Regions from separate parts of the Thermacetogenium phaeum DSM 12270 genome, predicted to be linked through region 3. Evidence: riboswitches for the same ligand, from Rfam matches in the RefSeq annotation. Region 3 holds a riboswitch; each other region holds the start of a gene.

Region 1 (4,050 bases), 1.0 Mb from region 3:
CGCAGATGGCTGCAATGGACTTTGCGGTTTCCACAATGGCAATTTCCGCCCGGTGACCGGCACAATTCCCTTTCTCCGCCATCTCGCCAGCCAGACTCATAGCATGCTCGGTGACCTGCACCCTTTCCAGCCTCTCACGCGCCTGAGCGATGCTTGCCCTGATCTCTTCGCTTTCCTTCTGCCACTTTTTCACATAGCCCGCCGGGTCCCTTTCATACTCAAGCCTCCTTTTGATGACATCCTTCCTTAAGGCCAGATCCTCCAGTCCCTTGACTTCGACATAAAGCCCAAACCTGTCGAGTAACTGCGGCCGCAGCATCCCCTCCTCGGGGTTCATGGTTCCCACCAACACAAATCTTGACGGATGGCTGTAAGATATCCCCTCCCGCTCAACCCGATTGACCCCTGAAGCAGACACTTCCAGGATGCAATTGACTATATTCTCGGGCAACAGGTTAACTTCATCGACATAAAGGATGTTCCCGTCGGCTTTCTGGAAGATCCCCGGTTCGAAGGCCTTCTTCCCTTCCTTGACCGCTCTCTCCAGATCCAGGGTCCCCACCAAGCAGTCTTCGGTCACATTGAGCGGGAGTTCCACCACTTTTATCCCGGGCAACAAAGCTGCCAGCCCCCGGACAAGGGTGGACTTGGCGGTTCCCTTCTCTCCGGAGATCAGCACCCCACCGATCGACGGGTTGACTGCATTCCAGATCAGAGCCTTTTTGACAGCATCCTGCCCTTCCACAGCAGCGAACGGAAAGACCAAGTTGTGTCCCACCTGAGATTCACCCTCTCGCGCTACTGTAAATCATTTCCTCGACCTTGGAGAAGTCGATGATACCCTCCTCAAAGGGTTTCCTCCTCATCCTGTGCGGCAATACCAGTGAGGCGGCTTTGAGCATATCCTCAAAGGTAACACTCTCCCGATTATTGAATGCCGCAATAGTGATTGCCGCCTTGATCATGTAGATATCGGCTCTGTGGCCGTCAACATCCATGGCAATCGATATCTTGGCAGCTATTTCCAGCATCTCATCGCTGCACGACACCTCCGGCAGGCGCAATTTTGCCGCTTCAATCCGGTGGCTGAGCTCCTGCTGCGCCTCTTGGTACGCTGTAGCGAAAGACTCCGGATCCTGTTCGTACTGGAGTCTCCTTTTGATCACCTCGGCCCGGGTAACCGGATCCTTCTCCCCGGTCACATCCACCACCAGACCGAATCTGTCCAAAAGCTGTGGCCGCAAATCACCCTCCTCGGGATTCATCGTCCCCACCAGAACAAATCTTGAGGGGTGGCTGTAGGAGATCCCCTCCCTCTCGATGGCATTGACCCCCATGGCGGCAGCGTCAAGCAGAAGATCCACAACATGATCCTCCAGCAAGTTCACTTCATCGACATAGAGGATATTGCGATTGGCCTGGGCCAGGATCCCCGGTTCAAACCTCTTCTCTCCTGTTTTGATGGCATGTTCGATGTCCAGCGTGCCGACTACCCTATCCTCGGTGGCGCTGATCGGCAGCTCCACAACCCTCATCTTCGATTTCCTTACTGCCAGTCTTCCTTCCTTGCGCTTCCTCTCCCGGCAGGTATCACACATGGCGCTTTCGTCATCGGGATCACACCCAAACATACAATCCGCCACCTGCTTCCTTTCCGGCAGCAACTCGGCCAGAGCGCGCACTGCTGTGGATTTGGCCGTCCCCTTTTCACCCCTGATCAATACACCGCCCAGCAGAGGATTGATCACATTTAGAATAAGGGCTTCCTTCATCCGCTCCTGGCCAACAATGGCGGTAAATGGAAAACACCTTTTTGTGCCGTCCATGGTTACATCTCCTCCAATGCTGCTCCCAATTTATAATCGGGCATCTTTCTGCCAGCCGCTCTCGCTCTTTCGGTTCAGACAAGGCCTCTTTGCCGACTCCTGCCAGTTCAGCCGCACCTTCCAGTGCGGGTTGCCAGATTACCCAGCGTGCCTGGCAGGCCTCCCCGGGTAAGAGCGTTGACTTTTCCTCCATCTACCCGCCGCATAGACTGTCACCCATAAGCCTCCGCCCATGCCGGGCGCACATAAATAAATCCCGGCCTCCATGGGCCGGGATCGCAATTCAACCATAATTAAACAGCCAGCTTGGACCTCTGGATGGGAGGCGCTCAAGTCGAAACTCCAGGCAGGTCTACTGGCTCATAGCTCATCGCTGGCTTCCACCTTCCCAGATATCACTATCCAGTGGTTTTTTGGAGCAGCTCGCTATTCACAGTGGCCCCACCGCTCAGGACTTTCACCTGATTCCCTATTCTCCCCGGCTGCTCACACCGGGGCACCTGGAGCCTTATTTAATTATTTAATTGTGTGATACCACTTCAGAAATAGCGATTTAGTCGTCCAGGCAAGTGCACCTCTAATAGGCTGACAGCCAAAAAGAACACTAAATATCGGCTTTCCATGAACTCAAATGGACTTTTTGCAGCAGTACTTATTTGTTATTTATCATTTGTATTATATACATCTCCGGTTTTGTTATCAAGAGGTACAGGTTACTACGGGTAATTCATAGGCAGCATCAACTACAAGATGAAGCTTATAGCCAAACCACGAAACTACTTTCTCCCACAGTGTGAACATACAGCATATCTTCCGCCATACGAGCTACAGATCCTCCAGGTCTCTAAATAGCGCTGTCTTTGCCTTTTGGATCTCTTCGTCGGCAATGTCGCCGCTCCGCACGCTGCCAAACAGAGAGGGTTTGGCTTTCTTTTGGCCGGTCCTCGCAGCTATGTTATGAAGGATGTCCCGCTTGCCTCTTTTAAACGTTCCACGTTCGGCGTTCTGCGTTCGAGGTTGAGGGTTCGATGTGCCGCTTTTCTTTTCTCGGGGAGCTGTAAGTTGGTTCACCTGCCAGGCTTCGATGTCAAATCGATTAAGGCGTAGGCTTCGGGGAAGAAGAGCTGTTATTTCCGCTGACCGGGAACCTGCCTGCCCTAGGGAATATAATTCTTCAAGATACACTTACTGAATGAACCTGCTCAGCTCCTCCCAGATGATGCTCCGGGCTTCTTCCAAGGAGCCGACGACAAACAGCCGGTCCAGCACCCGGTCCAGCGCATCCATGTCGGTCAGTTGCGGCACCTTTTCCTGTATGGCCGCAGAATCCGCTCCAAACCTGCAAGCCAGGTACCTGCATATGACCTCCTGCTTGGCTTTAATTTTACCTTCCACAAGGCCTTCCGCAAGGCCTTCCGCACGGCCTTCGGCACGACCTTCGGCACGTCCTTCCGCAAGGCCTTCCGCACGGCCCTTTTCATGCCAGCTGGTGGTTATTTGCATAATGGCATCAACCTCCTTTTTGTCCATTTTACCCAATTCCCGGTAAAGTTGTTCTTCTTCCTCGCGGTCCAGCTTCAGGTAGGTCTCGAAAAAGGCGGCCAGCAACTCCATCCGCGCCGGGTCCAGCTTCATCCGGGCCAGCATGCGCAGGAATTCCAGCTTTACTCGAACCCTTTCTCCCGGCCTGAAGCCCATTTTGCTTAACAGCGCCGCTGCTACCGGATTATCACTATGAATGTACTCCCGCCAGTCAAGTTTCTTTAACTCCAGCTTGTAAAACCGGAAATTTAGAACATCCAGGAAGGGAAAGACAATCTCGAAGCTGTCCGGTTCATCCCGTACCCGGTCGTAGCCAAATACGGCCACCGGCAATATCTTCCGCCGGTGCTTCTCGTATAACCGGCTGAAGTAAACGAACATCCGCTCGTTAAAGTTCTTTTGGACGTACGATTGCGGTTCAATGTGTACCAGAATCAAACCGGGCTGGCCCTTAAGCCTTGTTTCCACCAGAATGTCCACTTCATGTCTTTCACCGGCTGCAACGTCGGTGAAGATTTCTTGCTGGAGAAATCTGATCTGGGTCAGGTCAATGGAACGAGCAGCTTCCGGAAAGAACAACTCCATGAACTCGGCGAAAAAGCTCTCCAAAAGTTCTTTGAACAAACGATCATGGTCAATTTGATTTTCTGTCATCTGACGGTTCTCCCGTTAAATCGTTGTA
Region 2 (4,050 bases), 1.2 Mb from region 3:
AAGCAGGCCGCTGAGACCCAGGACAGCAGGATCCAGGCGCGGCTTTGCCTGGTGAAAAGCGTTGCCGCCCAAGATGTTATCCGCGGCAGGTGGGGTGAACGCGAAGCAAAACTGGATGAAAAAATGGCAGCCCTTCGCAGCGAAATGCAAACTGCAGCTGAACTCGGCTTCAAACAGTTCGGCATTGCCGACAGGGATGGGAACACATTCTTTTCCGACGGCGGCAAGGCCAACATCGCCGATCGGGAATACTTTAAGATTGCCCTTAGTGGAGAGACTGCCGTCTCCAGCACGATCGTCAGCAGAGATGATGATTCCGTAGTATTCGCCTATGCAGCACCGATACGCCACTATGCCACCAACGAGATAACCGGTGTACTGGTCGGTCTGGTGGACGCCACCATGTTCAGCAACTTGGTGGCCGACGTTACTTACGCCCGTACCGGTTATGCCTTTGCTGTTGACGGCAACGGCAAGACCATTGCCCATAAGGACATTGAGAGGGTATTGTCCCAGGAAAACCTGATTGAGCAGGCGGGGTCCGACAATTCTCTCCTGGCAGAGGCAGTCTCAAGGATGGCGAGGGGGGAGGAAGGGGTCAGCACATATACATTCCAGGGTCAGGAAAGGATCATGGCCTATGCACCGGTTAAAAGTACCGGCTGGTCACTGGCGGTCACCGCCCCTGCAGCCGAGGTGCTGGAAGAAGTGTCCAGCCTTAAGCATTCACTGCTGACTTTATCTGTGGTAATAATAATCATTGCTCTCTTGCTGACTTACGTAATGGCAAGAACCATTGCCACTCCTCTGATCGTGGTAGAGAAACATCTGGGGCACATAGCGGGTGGTGACTTCACGCAGCTTGTGCCGGAGAAGTTTCTCAATATGAAGGACGAGATAGGGAAGCTGGCCCGGGCGGTGGATGGGATACAGGCCGGCATCAGGCCGCTTTTATCGGACCTCAAAGATAGCGCCAAAATCCTGTCCGGCAATTCAGAAAATCTAAGCGCTGCCTCAGAAGAGATCGCCTCCTCCTCCAGTGAAGCGGCCAAAGCCATTGAGCAGGTGGCTGCAGGTGCCTCAGAACAGGCGGAGCATCTGCAGGAGATCCTCAAGCTTACAGAAAACATAGCCCATCATCTGGAGAACGTAGAAAACGAACTCGGCAACGTCAAGGACGGCAGCGAAGAGGCCTCCAGGCTGGCCGGAGTGGGCAAGAAAGAGTTGGACGTTCTTATCGCCTCCATCAACGGCGTGCATGAAGCCTTCAAAGGTGTCGTCGAGAAGCTGACCGTCTTAAGCAACTCCGTCAATCAGGTCGGTGAAATACTGGAAGTGATCAACAGTATAGCCGACCAGACGAATCTCCTGGCCTTGAACGCCGCCATTGAAGCGGCGCGTGCCGGGGAAGCCGGCCGCGGTTTCGCCGTTGTGGCGGAGGAGGTCCGTAAGCTGGCCGAAGAATCCCGCGCTTCTTCAGAAAAGATCAAGGGCCTGCTGGGCACCATTGCGGCTGAGACAAATGAAGTGGTGAACACGTCGGAGAGCGTCGACAAACAGGTTGTCGAGCAATTGGAGAGTGTGAACAACACGGTCAGGTCCTTTGATGATATCCTGGCTTCGGTTGCGGCAATAATGCCGAAGATCGAAGAAACTTACCGCCATATGGACTTGACCCTCAGGGCCAAGGACACGATACTGGATCGAGTTCAGAGCATCAGTGCGGTATCAGAGGAGACATCGGCTTCGGCCCAGCAGATATCGGCCTCGGCTGAAGAACTGTCGGCTTCCACCGAAGAGATAGCGGCTAACGCCCAGGAAGTATTAAAAGTGGCCAAAAACCTGGAAGAGCAGGTGGAGCGCTTTAAGATATGAGAATAGAATCGCAATTTTTTCGGGTGAATGGCCGTTAAATCACCGAAGTGCCCATGATTCTGGGGTCGGTCAGCAGTCTCCCTCCTGGATTTGGTGAGGGTGAATTTTGCCTCGTTGCCCTTTTTTGACTGCTGTGATAATATTATCAATCCTGTTGTTGCGGTGGTAAGAGAAGCGGGATGGAAGCGGCTACAAAAAAATTTTTTCTAGCCTGGCAGGAGAATTGTTTGGGCACGGCAAAATAAATAAATAAAAAGGAATAAATCCATATCCGGACAGGTGGCCTTTAGCAATAAAGGCTGAAAAGGGAAACCGGTGCGAATCCGGTGCGATCGCGTCACTGTGAGGGGAAGCCCCCCTGCAAGGTGCCACTGTCCGACACTTGATATCCCGCGGAGGGCCGGAGCCGGCTCAAGAAGGCATCCGCTCCCGACTGCAGAAGGGGATATTGGGTGCTGGATGGGAAGGCGCAGGGTGGGAATGCACCCGAGCCAGGAAACCTGCCTGTACCGGGGACACCGATGTCCTACGCTAGATAGGGAGGTTGTCCGCTTGCTCACCCGTTTTTGGTGGCTGCAGCCCCGGTCTTGTGTAGGCCGGGGTTTTCAATTTGGGGTTGTGGTGGCATGTTCGGAATAACGGCTGGAGGAACGCTTCTGCTGGCAGTTGGGCTGGATCTCTTGATCGGTGACCCGGAGAGCCGGTTCCACCCGGTGGCCCTGCTGGGAAAAGCGATCGCCGGATTGGAGGGTCTTCTGTATAGGGATGCCGCTTCTAGCGCTAGCCGGCGCCTGGCGGGTGCCGTTCTCGTTCTGGTCAGCGCTGCGCCTGTTTGCATCATCAGCTCACTTTTGCTGGCCCTTCTGGAGAGAGAGAGCCCGCTTCTGGCGGCGGCAGCAGGAGGGTTTTTCCTCTGGAGCACCATTGGAGCGAACAGCCTGAAGCGGGAGGCCCGCCGGGTTCTGGAATTTCTTCAGGATGGCGATCTCCAAGCGGCGCGGGAGCGGCTGGGGCTGATCGTGGGCAGGGATACGGAGCACCTGGATGAGGGGGAGATCACCAGGGCTACAGTGGAAACCGTGGCGGAGAACATTTCCGACGGGGTTATCGCTCCCCTCTTCTACTTCGCCGTCGGTGGGGTTCCCCTGGCCTTGACCTACCGGGTGATCAATACTCTGGATTCCATGGTGGGCTACCGAAACGAGAGGTACCGGGAATTCGGCTGGTTTGCCGCCAGGCTGGACGATGTTGCCAATTTCCTCCCCGCCCGCCTTACCGTACTTCTTCTGGTGGCCGGTGCTTTTCTCCTCGGTTACGACTGGCGCCGCGCCCTGTCCGTCACCTGGAGGGACGGGAGGAAACACGCAAGCCCCAACAGTGGCTATCCGGAAGCGGCGGTGGCAGGCGCCCTGGGCATCCGGCTGGGAGGCCTCAATTACTATCAGGGTATCCCCTCGCTAAGAGCGCATCTGGGGGATCCCCTGCAGCCTCTGGAGAGGTCTCAGATCGCTGCAGCCGTAAGGCTGGTCGACGCTGTGCTGTTCCTGTTTCTGTTCCTCTATTATGCCCTCTTCCTGCTTGCCGGCGGAAGCAACATCTTTCCCGGAGGGGGTTGGCGATGATCTTGCAGGGAACTGCCCTGATGCCGGGTTCCTGCGGGGAGCTGGTGCAGGGTACGCTACAAGGGGTTAATTTCCTGGTGACCTGTCCGGTCAACTGGTTCAGCAGGGTTACCGTTCATGTCGGCCCCTCGCTCAGGGATGCTTATCCGGCAGGGCGCTCGAAAACGGCACGGGCGGTGCGGAAGCTGCTCGACTGGTGTGGCTGCGAGGATTTCGGGGCGGTGATTGAGGTTGCCTCCACTATCCCTGTGGGCAAAGGGATGGCCAGCAGCACCGCCGACCTGGCTGCCGGCTGTTATGCCGTGGCAGCGGCCCTGGGGATCCGGCCGGATCCAGCTTTAATAGCCCGGATTGCCCTCTCCATCGAGCCCTCCGACGGGACGTTCCTGCCCGGCATCGCTCTCTTTGACCACGTCAGGGGGCGGCTTCGTGAGGGGCTGGGAAACCCCCTTTCCTTGGGCATCCTAGTTCTCGACTTTGGTGGCCGGGTGGATACCCTGGGGTTCAACAGGCGCCCGGACTTGCGTGATTTGAACAGGGAGAACGAGCCCCA
Region 3 (4,050 bases):
GTGCCCTGTTCTTCTGGAACCCGTCCAAGCCGGTAAACCCCTGGGTCTGGACCAGGCAGATCGTCACTCAGATCGGGAATCACGTATTTGCCATTTAAAGTACAGGGAGGGATGGTAAGATGACCAGGCGTTTGACAGCGGCAATTGTGGCTCTGGCAGTACTCTGGGGAGTGACGGCTTTTTGGGGCGTTACTCAGGTGCAGGCGCGGCGCAGGGCGGAAACATTGCTGGTAAACAAGTACAACCGGGCCTTTTACGAATCGCTGCAGCGCAGCAAGAATGTGGAGGCTCTTCTCTCGAAGGGACTGGCCACAGCTTCACCGGAGCATATGGACACCCTGTTCTCCGACCTCTGGTACAATGCCAATGCCGCCCAGGAGAACCTGCTCCAGCTGCCGCTTTCTCATCAGGTTGTGGCCCGGACGGCCAAATTTTTAACGCAGGTCGGGGATTATGCCTATTCGATAACGAAGCGCGATCAGGGGGAAAAATTCAGCGAGCAGGATCGTCAGACCATGCGCCAGCTCTATGAAAGGGCGCGCTCGTTGAACCGCGAGCTGGCTACCGTGGAGCGCCAGGCCGCCGACGGGCGCTTCCGATGGACGGAGGTGCGGGAGGGGCTGGGCCGGGTATTTCCCAGGGGAACCCTGGCGACTGCAGACACCAGCTTCCGCAGGGTGGACAGCCAGCTGCAGGAGCTTCCGGTTCTGATTTATGACGGTCCCTTTTCCGACCACCTCGAACGGGCTGAGCCCCTCGGGCTGACGGGAGATACCGTGACCGAAGCCCAGGCCCGGAAGATTGCCAGGCGTTTTATTGACTTCAAGGGTGCCGAAGTTACCGGTGTCAAAAGCACCGGGACGGTAAAAGGGAAAATACCGGCCTACAGCTTTGAGTTCAGCACCGACGGGCGGCAGGAAAACGTGATCACCGCCAACGTTGCCAAAAAGGGAGGCCATGTGGTGTATTACATCAACCCCCGTTCGGTTGAATCTACTAAGATCGACGATCAGAAAGGACTGGCTCTGGCGCAGGAGTTCCTGAAGTCCCGGGGAATCGAGGACATGGTGCCCACCTACACCTTGAGGAGGCAGAATATCCTGACCGTTTCCTTTGCCTACCGGCAGGGGGATGTGATCGTCTATCCCGATCTGATCAAGGTGCAGGTGGCCCTGGACAACGGGCAGATCCTGGGTTACGATGCCCTTGGCTTTCTCATGTCCCACCACCGGCGCGACCTGCCCGAGCCGGCTCTGACGGCGGACGAAGCGCGCCAGAAGCTCAACCCGCAGCTCAAGGTGCTGGCGGAACGGATGGCCGTCGTCCCTACGTCCGGGAAGCATGAGGTGCTGACCTACGAATTCAAGGCGGAAATGGATGGTGAAACCTTCCTGGTTTATGTTAATGCACAAACCGGCCAGGAGGAGCACATCTTCAAGCTGCTGAAGACGCCAGCGGGGACGCTGGTGCTGTAGCCATCATTTGCAATCAGGGCTTGACAGATTTATCTTATGGATTATAATAATTTAAAAAATTTCATAGCAAATTTTTCAGGTGCCCTTAAAGGGAGAATAGGGAACCGGGTGAGATTCCCGGACGGACCCGCCACTGTAAGCAGATACAAACCCGGCGGAACCACTGGTATGGCCTACCATGCCGGGAAGGGCCGGGGGAGGTTAAGCTGCGAAGTCAGGAGACCTGCCTGAAAAATCTTAATCCTACCTCGAGGTGGGGTAGTGTTAAGCGGGATGATGGCAAAATCCACGCTGAAATCAGTGTGGATTTTTTATTTTAAGGTGAGCTTGCCCCAGTGGGGGAACTGTGGGTTGAGCTGCGCGTAAAAACAAAAGGAGGACGGTGGTTCTATGACTCTATTGGAAACTGCTTTGCAGGGCAGGATTACAGATGAGATGGAGCAGGTTGCTTTGCAGGAGGGGGTCGCCCCGGAATTTGTCAGGAAGGGGGTGGCCGAGGGGACAATTGTTATTCTTGGCGGCAACCGCAACCGGAATGTCCGGCCGGTGGGTGTAGGCAAGGGATTGAGGACCAAGGTGAGCGCTAGTATCGGCCTCTACGGTGAGGAGAGCAGCATTGACCTCGAGGTTGCAAAAATCCGTATTGCTGAAGAGGCCGGCACGGACACGATCATGGACTTGAGTGTAAGCGGTGATATCGACCAGATGCTTCAGAAAACTTTGGATGTTGCTTCAACTCCTGTGGGCACTCTTCCTCTTTACCAGGCCCTGGCGGAGGCCAGCAGAAAATTTGGGTCTTCGGTGCAGATGGATGTTGAGTTATTGTTTGAGGTAATTGAGCGTCATGCTGCTGCAGGTGTGGGTTTTCTCGCCCTGCACTGCGGTTTGACGATGGGTATTGTGGAGCGGGCCAAAAGGGCAGGAAGGCTGGATCCCCTGGTCAGCTACGGGGGGGCCCACCTCAGCGGCTGGATGGTGGCCAACAACAGGGAGAATCCTCTCTACGAAAATTTTGATCGGGTTCTGGATATTGCCAGAAAGTACGATGTTGTATTGAGTCTTGCGGATGGGATGAGGCCGGGATGTCTGGCAGACGCCATGGATGCCGCCCAGGTTGATGAGATGACGATTTTTGGGGAACTTGTCAGGAAGTCCCGGAATAACGGTGTTCAGGTAATGGTAAAAGGGCCAGGTCATCTACCTCTGCATAAAGTTAAGGAGACTGTGGTCTTGGAGAAGAACCTCTGTCACGGAGCGCCGTATTTTGTCTTCGGCCCACTGGTTACCGACATCGCCGTTGGCTACGACCAGATCAATGCGGCTATCGGCGGTGCTCTCAGTGCCTGGGCGAGGGCGGATTTCCTCTGTTATGTGACCTCTGCTGAGCATGTGGGGATTCCGGACCGGGAGCAAGTGCGGGAGGGCGTGATTGCTGCCAGGATAGCCGCCCACGCCGGAGATGTGGCCAAAGGGCTGCCGGGTGCCCGGGAATGGGATTTTCAGCTATCCATGGCGCGTAAGGATCTGGACTGGGAACGGCAAATGGAACTCGCCCTTGACCCTGAGCGTGCCAGAAAAGTGAAGAATGCCAGAAGGGGAAGGGGAGAATCCGGCTGTGCCATGTGTGGCAGGTACTGTGCGATGGAGATAGTTTCGAAATATTTGAGAACGAAAAGGCATGTTTGTTAAGGGAGGGGTAGTGATGACTCAGGTTCAGCACGCTCGTATGGGCAGGGTTACTCCGGAGATGGAGGCTGTTGCCGCTGCGGAAGGTCTCCCTGTGGAGGAAATTATGCAGGGGGTGGCCGAAGGAACGATTGTGATCCCCAAAAATATACGGCGTAAGAAGATCAGGTTATGCGGTATCGGCAAAGGGCTGCGTGTCAAAGTAAACGCTTTGATCGGCACTTCCACCGACTGGAATGACCCGGAGATGGAGTTGCGCAAGATCGCGGCTGCGGAGGCAGCCGGGTGTGATTCCTTCATGGATTTGAGCACAGGCGGGGATATCGACGCGATGAGAAAGAAAACACTCACCAATGCCGGTGTTCCGGTAGGGTGTGTGCCCATCTATCAGGCGGGTATAGAGGCCATCGAACGGCACGGTAGTGTTGTGGGCATGACCCCCGATGACATGTTTGCAGTTATTGAAAAACAAGCAGCAGATGGCATCGATTTTATGGCGGTGCACAGCGCTCTGAATTTTGAAATCCTGGAATGCCTTCAGCAGAACGGCAGGGTGACCGATATCGTCAGCAGGGGAGGCGCATTCCTGACCGGATGGATGCTTCATAATCAGAAGGAGAATCCCCTTTATGAACAGTTTGACAGGCTGCTGGAGATCCTGCTCAGATATGACGTGACCTTGAGCATCGGGGACGCCATCCGCCCCGGTTCTATTGCTGATTCCCTTGATGCCGCCCAGATGAAGGGATTAATTGTTGCCGGGGAACTGGTGGCCCGGGCACTGGAGGCGGGTGTCCAGGTGATGGTGGAAGGCCCCGGGCATGTGCCGCTTGACCATGTTGAGGCAACCATGAAGCTGCAGAAGAGTCTCTGCCATAATGTACCGTAT
Region 4 (4,050 bases), 1.0 Mb from region 3:
TCAGCTCATGATAGCCGACAAAATTTGCCCCGTAAGCGGCTATTATCTCCATGATCCTTTTCTCTTCTTGCGACGGCAGGCTGGTATCCAGCAACGGTAAAAAGGCTTTTCTCGTCAGATCATAAGCCGCCTTAATAATCAACAAGCCGACACCAATGGCAATCAGGGGATCGAACAGTTGAAGACCTGTGACCCATAGCAGCAGCAATCCCCCGGCCACACCCACCGACGTATAAACATCTGTTCTCAAGTGCCAGGCATCGGCCTCCAGAGCAACAGAGTCGGACTCCTGAGCAGTTTTCATCAGGAGTGAAGATATAACCCAATTGATAACAGCAGAAAAACCCATAACAATTAGGCCCCAAAAAGGCGCTGCCACTCTGGCCCCTGTGATCAGCTTGATAACCGCTTCCCTGATAATCCATGCAGCCGCCATAAAGATCAAAATGGCTTCAATTACACCGGAAACGTTCTCAATTTTCCCGTGTCCGTACCGGTGCTCGGCATCAGGCGGTTTGCTGCTTTTGCTAACTGCGAAAAAAGCGATTACTGCTGCTATTAAATCCAGTCCGGAATGGATCGCCTCGGAAAGAACACTGACAGAGTTTATAGCCACCCCTACAGCCAACTTGAAGACTACAAGGACGGTGTTCGAAAGAACCGAAAGCCTGGCTACCTCTACTTTTTTCAATTGTCAGTACCTCCCGGTCGTTTATATATGCGTTTATATAATAATAAAAAGGAACTTCACCAGGGTTTTTAACTTGATGAAGTCCCACGGGATATCTGTGCGAACCCGCTGTCCGTAAAGACCCGGCACAGGCAACGGCCCAGCCTGACATTGTCATAAAGATATTATCATAACGGGCAACAGCAGGCAATTAAATGATAATTGATATCAAAGATAACTCTCTATATCCAGCTCAATGCAAACCCTCGTCGCTAACCCCCGCTTCTTCGAATGTGGCCATTTCTCTGACGATCTTCAAGGCGGCGTCAATTATAGTAAAGGCGAGGGCGGCTCCCGTTCCTTCTCCGAGCCTCATTCTCATATGAAGCATGGGCTCGACTCCAAGCCAGGTAAGCATGATTCTGTGCCCTGGTTCCTCGGATAGGTGAGAGGCGATCATATAATCCACCGCCCGGGGCGCCAATGAACGGGCGATCATGGCAGCAGCACCGGAGATGAAACCGTCGATCACGACCGGAACCCGGGAAGCGGCAGCCCCGAGGATCACCCCGGCCAGGCCGCCGATCTCAAAGCCGCCCACCTTCGCCAGCACATCCAAGCCGTCCCGGGGATCCGGAGTGTTCACTGCAAGCGCCTTCTCTATCAACTGGGCCTTGCGCTGCACACCTTCGGGATTCAGACCCGTTCCCTTCCCCGTCAGAAGAGGCACGGGGAAACCTGTAAATGCCGCCAGGATGGCGGTGCTCGGCGTCGTATTGCCGATACCCATATCCCCCGTGGCCAGCAGCTGGGTGCCCCCCCTGATCTCCTCTGTGGCAATTTCGATCCCCGCCTCTACAGCGGCACGCGCCTGCTCTCTGGTCATAGCAGGCCCCTCAGCGATATTATTTGTACCGGGCCCAATGCGTCGTACGACCAGGCGCGGGTCGTCGACAACTTTGGCCATTCCCATATCGACACAAACCACCCGGGCACCGGCATGCCTTGTTAACACATTAATGGCAGCCCCTCCGTTAAGGAAGCCCCTCACCATTTGCGGTGTTACCTCCTGGGAAGCAGCGCTGACTCCCTCTCTGGCTATCCCGTGATCCCCCGCCATGGTTATCACCGCCTTTTTCTCCAACCAGGGCATTGTTTCCCCGGTGATGCCGGCTATTTTAATCGCCACATCTTCCAGCATTCCCAGGCTGCCCATAGGCTTAATCAAGGCATCCTGGCGCCGACGCGCCCTTGCCTGAGCCTCCTTATCAAGCTCCCCAATTTTTGCAATTGTTTCTTCAAACAACAATTCGATCAGACCCCCTACATTTTTATATTCATTACCGTGCTTCCGGTAGCACGGATTAGCGGCCGGTGATAATGTATCTCTTACCCCTCCGTTACCGGTGACGACCTTGCCTGCGAGTTGTCTTCACAGAGGCTGGTCGGCATGGTATTTCAACCCACAGGCCGGCAAACATGCCGGGCGCACACCAAAAAGTCCCCAGCCACTAATGGCTGGGGACTTTACCATCATCCCTCAGAGAGCCCTGTCGGCAGGCAGGTCTCCTGGCTCCAGGTCATCCATCAACCGCGCCTTCCCGCCCCGGTGTTCCGTGGCAGTGGCCTCCCGCGGCCTGTCCCTGGTTACAGTGGCGGGTCCGCTCAGGACTTACACCTGATTCCCTATTCTCCCGTAACACGGGCACCTGCCAACGTAAAAACTGATTTAATTGTCACCGTTCGTGTCAATTATACCGATGTTTAACAGATAATTCAAGAACAAAAAAAATCAAACACCTTCTCCCCTTAAGCGCCGGTAGTCATACCAGAGCGGGCTGGCTACAAAGATCGATGAATAACACCCGGCCGTCACCCCGATCAGCAGGACAATCATAAAGGTTCTGATGGTCACTCCCCCGAAGAAAATCAGAGCCACCAGACAGAAAAGCACAGCCAGGACGGTGTTGATCGATCGGGCCAAGGTCTGAATGATGCTTTTATGAAAAATCTCATCCAGAAGCTCCCCTTTCTTGCGTTTCTTCAGGTTCTCGCGGATACGGTCAAAAACGACTATGGTATCGTTAATCGAATACCCAACAATCGTCAACAGAGCAGCGATAAACGACCCGTCAACCTCTAATCCCAGAATACTTGTTAATCCCACCGTCACCAGGATATCATGAAAAAGAGCAGAAACAGCTGCCAGCCCCGACAGGAACTCAAAGCGGATGGTAATGTAAACGATCATCAGAGCGAAAGCTATGGCGAGAGCTAAAAGGGCTTTGTTGCGCAATTCCTTTCCGATGGTCGGCCCCACATTCTCGTTGCGCAGCAGCTCGTAACTGCCGAACTTTTCTCGAAGAGCCTGCAAGAGAGAACCGCTCTCCTTCTGAGAGAGGTCCCGGGCTCGGATAATGATGATATTCCCGGCGGCAGTCTGCACATTCGCCTTCTCAACGCCAACGTCCTCTAAAACCGGAAGGACATCCCCTGACTCCACCGCCTTTTTAAATTTGAGTTCGATATAACTGCCTCCTCGAAAATCAATCCCCAGGTTGAGGCCTTTTACGGCTAAGGAGATCAAACCGGGTACGATAACCAACAGCGATATCAGATACCAGTACTTCCTCAACTTGATCAGATTCACTTCAAAGCCCTCCTCCTTTAAACCCCATAGGCCTTCGGATTAACTACCAACCGCGACCGCGCCACCAGATGCAGTACGAATCGGGTAAAGGTGATCGCAGTAAACATGCTCACCAGGATACCGATGCTCAAAGTTATCGCAAATCCTCTGATGGGACCGCTCCCCAGGTAATAAAGGACTCCTGCAGCAATCAATGTCGTCACATTGGCATCCAAAATCGCCCGGAAGGCATTATAGAAGCCCGCATCGATGGCAGAACGCAGGGTTTTTCCGGCCCGCAACTCCTCCTTTAACCTTTCGTAAATAATAATGTTGGAGTCAACCGCCATTCCGATGGAGAGAATGAAACCGGCAATGCCCGGCAAGGTTAAAGTCGCTTTGAACAGGAGAAAAACAGAGATGACGATCAATCCATAAACGATCAGGGAAAGGTTGGCAATTACGCCCGGCCAGCGGTAGTACAAAATCATAAAGATGAATATCAAAGCAACGCCGATGATTCCGGCCTTCAGGCTCCGCTCCAGGGATTCCTTCCCCAGGGTCGGGCCGACGCTCCTCTTTTCCAAAAGCTTCACATTAACGGGAAGGGCTCCGGAGCGCAGCAAAATGGCTTCCTTCTGAGCCTCCTCCAGTGTCTCGTACCCGCCGCTGATGACGGCATTACCATCAGGAATGGGATCCCTCACCACCGGGGCGGTCAAAAGCCTTTCATCCAGGTAGATGGCAATCC

What was found. A riboswitch is a leader RNA that binds a small molecule or an ion and turns the genes downstream of it on or off. The one in region 3 is predicted to bind cobalamin.
Region 1: it holds a riboswitch for cobalamin, as region 3 does, so the genes downstream of both, TPH_RS01725 (ATP-binding protein) here and thiC (phosphomethylpyrimidine synthase ThiC) in region 3, are expected to answer to the same signal.
Region 2: it holds a riboswitch for cobalamin, as region 3 does, so the genes downstream of both, cbiB (adenosylcobinamide-phosphate synthase CbiB) here and thiC (phosphomethylpyrimidine synthase ThiC) in region 3, are expected to answer to the same signal.
Region 4: it holds a riboswitch for cobalamin, as region 3 does, so the genes downstream of both, cobT (nicotinate-nucleotide--dimethylbenzimidazole phosphoribosyltransferase) here and thiC (phosphomethylpyrimidine synthase ThiC) in region 3, are expected to answer to the same signal.

The regions. Positions count from the first base shown of each region.
Region 1 covers NC_018870.1:341,723-345,772, reverse strand. The annotation lists gene TPH_RS01730 (magnesium chelatase subunit D family protein) at 1-778, opposite strand, end outside; gene TPH_RS01725 (ATP-binding protein) at 786-1,826, opposite strand; cobalamin riboswitch at 2,155-2,345, opposite strand; gene TPH_RS01715 (Rpn family recombination-promoting nuclease/putative transposase) at 3,012-4,022, opposite strand.
Region 2 covers NC_018870.1:531,184-535,233, forward strand. The annotation lists gene TPH_RS02600 (methyl-accepting chemotaxis protein) at 1-1,875, shown strand, start outside; cobalamin riboswitch at 2,136-2,397, shown strand; gene cbiB (adenosylcobinamide-phosphate synthase CbiB) at 2,502-3,497, shown strand; gene TPH_RS02610 (GHMP family kinase ATP-binding protein) at 3,494-4,050, shown strand, end outside.
Region 3 covers NC_018870.1:2,262,399-2,266,448, reverse strand. The annotation lists gene TPH_RS11075 (cell wall hydrolase) at 1-98, shown strand, start outside; gene ypeB (germination protein YpeB) at 120-1,475, shown strand; cobalamin riboswitch at 1,536-1,720, shown strand; gene thiC (phosphomethylpyrimidine synthase ThiC) at 1,866-3,164, shown strand; gene bzaB (B12 lower ligand biosynthesis ThiC-like protein BzaB) at 3,178-4,050, shown strand, end outside.
Region 4 covers NC_018870.1:1,263,186-1,267,235, reverse strand. The annotation lists gene TPH_RS06250 (cation diffusion facilitator family transporter) at 1-691, opposite strand, end outside; gene cobT (nicotinate-nucleotide--dimethylbenzimidazole phosphoribosyltransferase) at 924-1,979, opposite strand; cobalamin riboswitch at 2,213-2,398, opposite strand; gene secF (protein translocase subunit SecF) at 2,463-3,320, opposite strand; gene secD (protein translocase subunit SecD) at 3,338-4,050, opposite strand, start outside.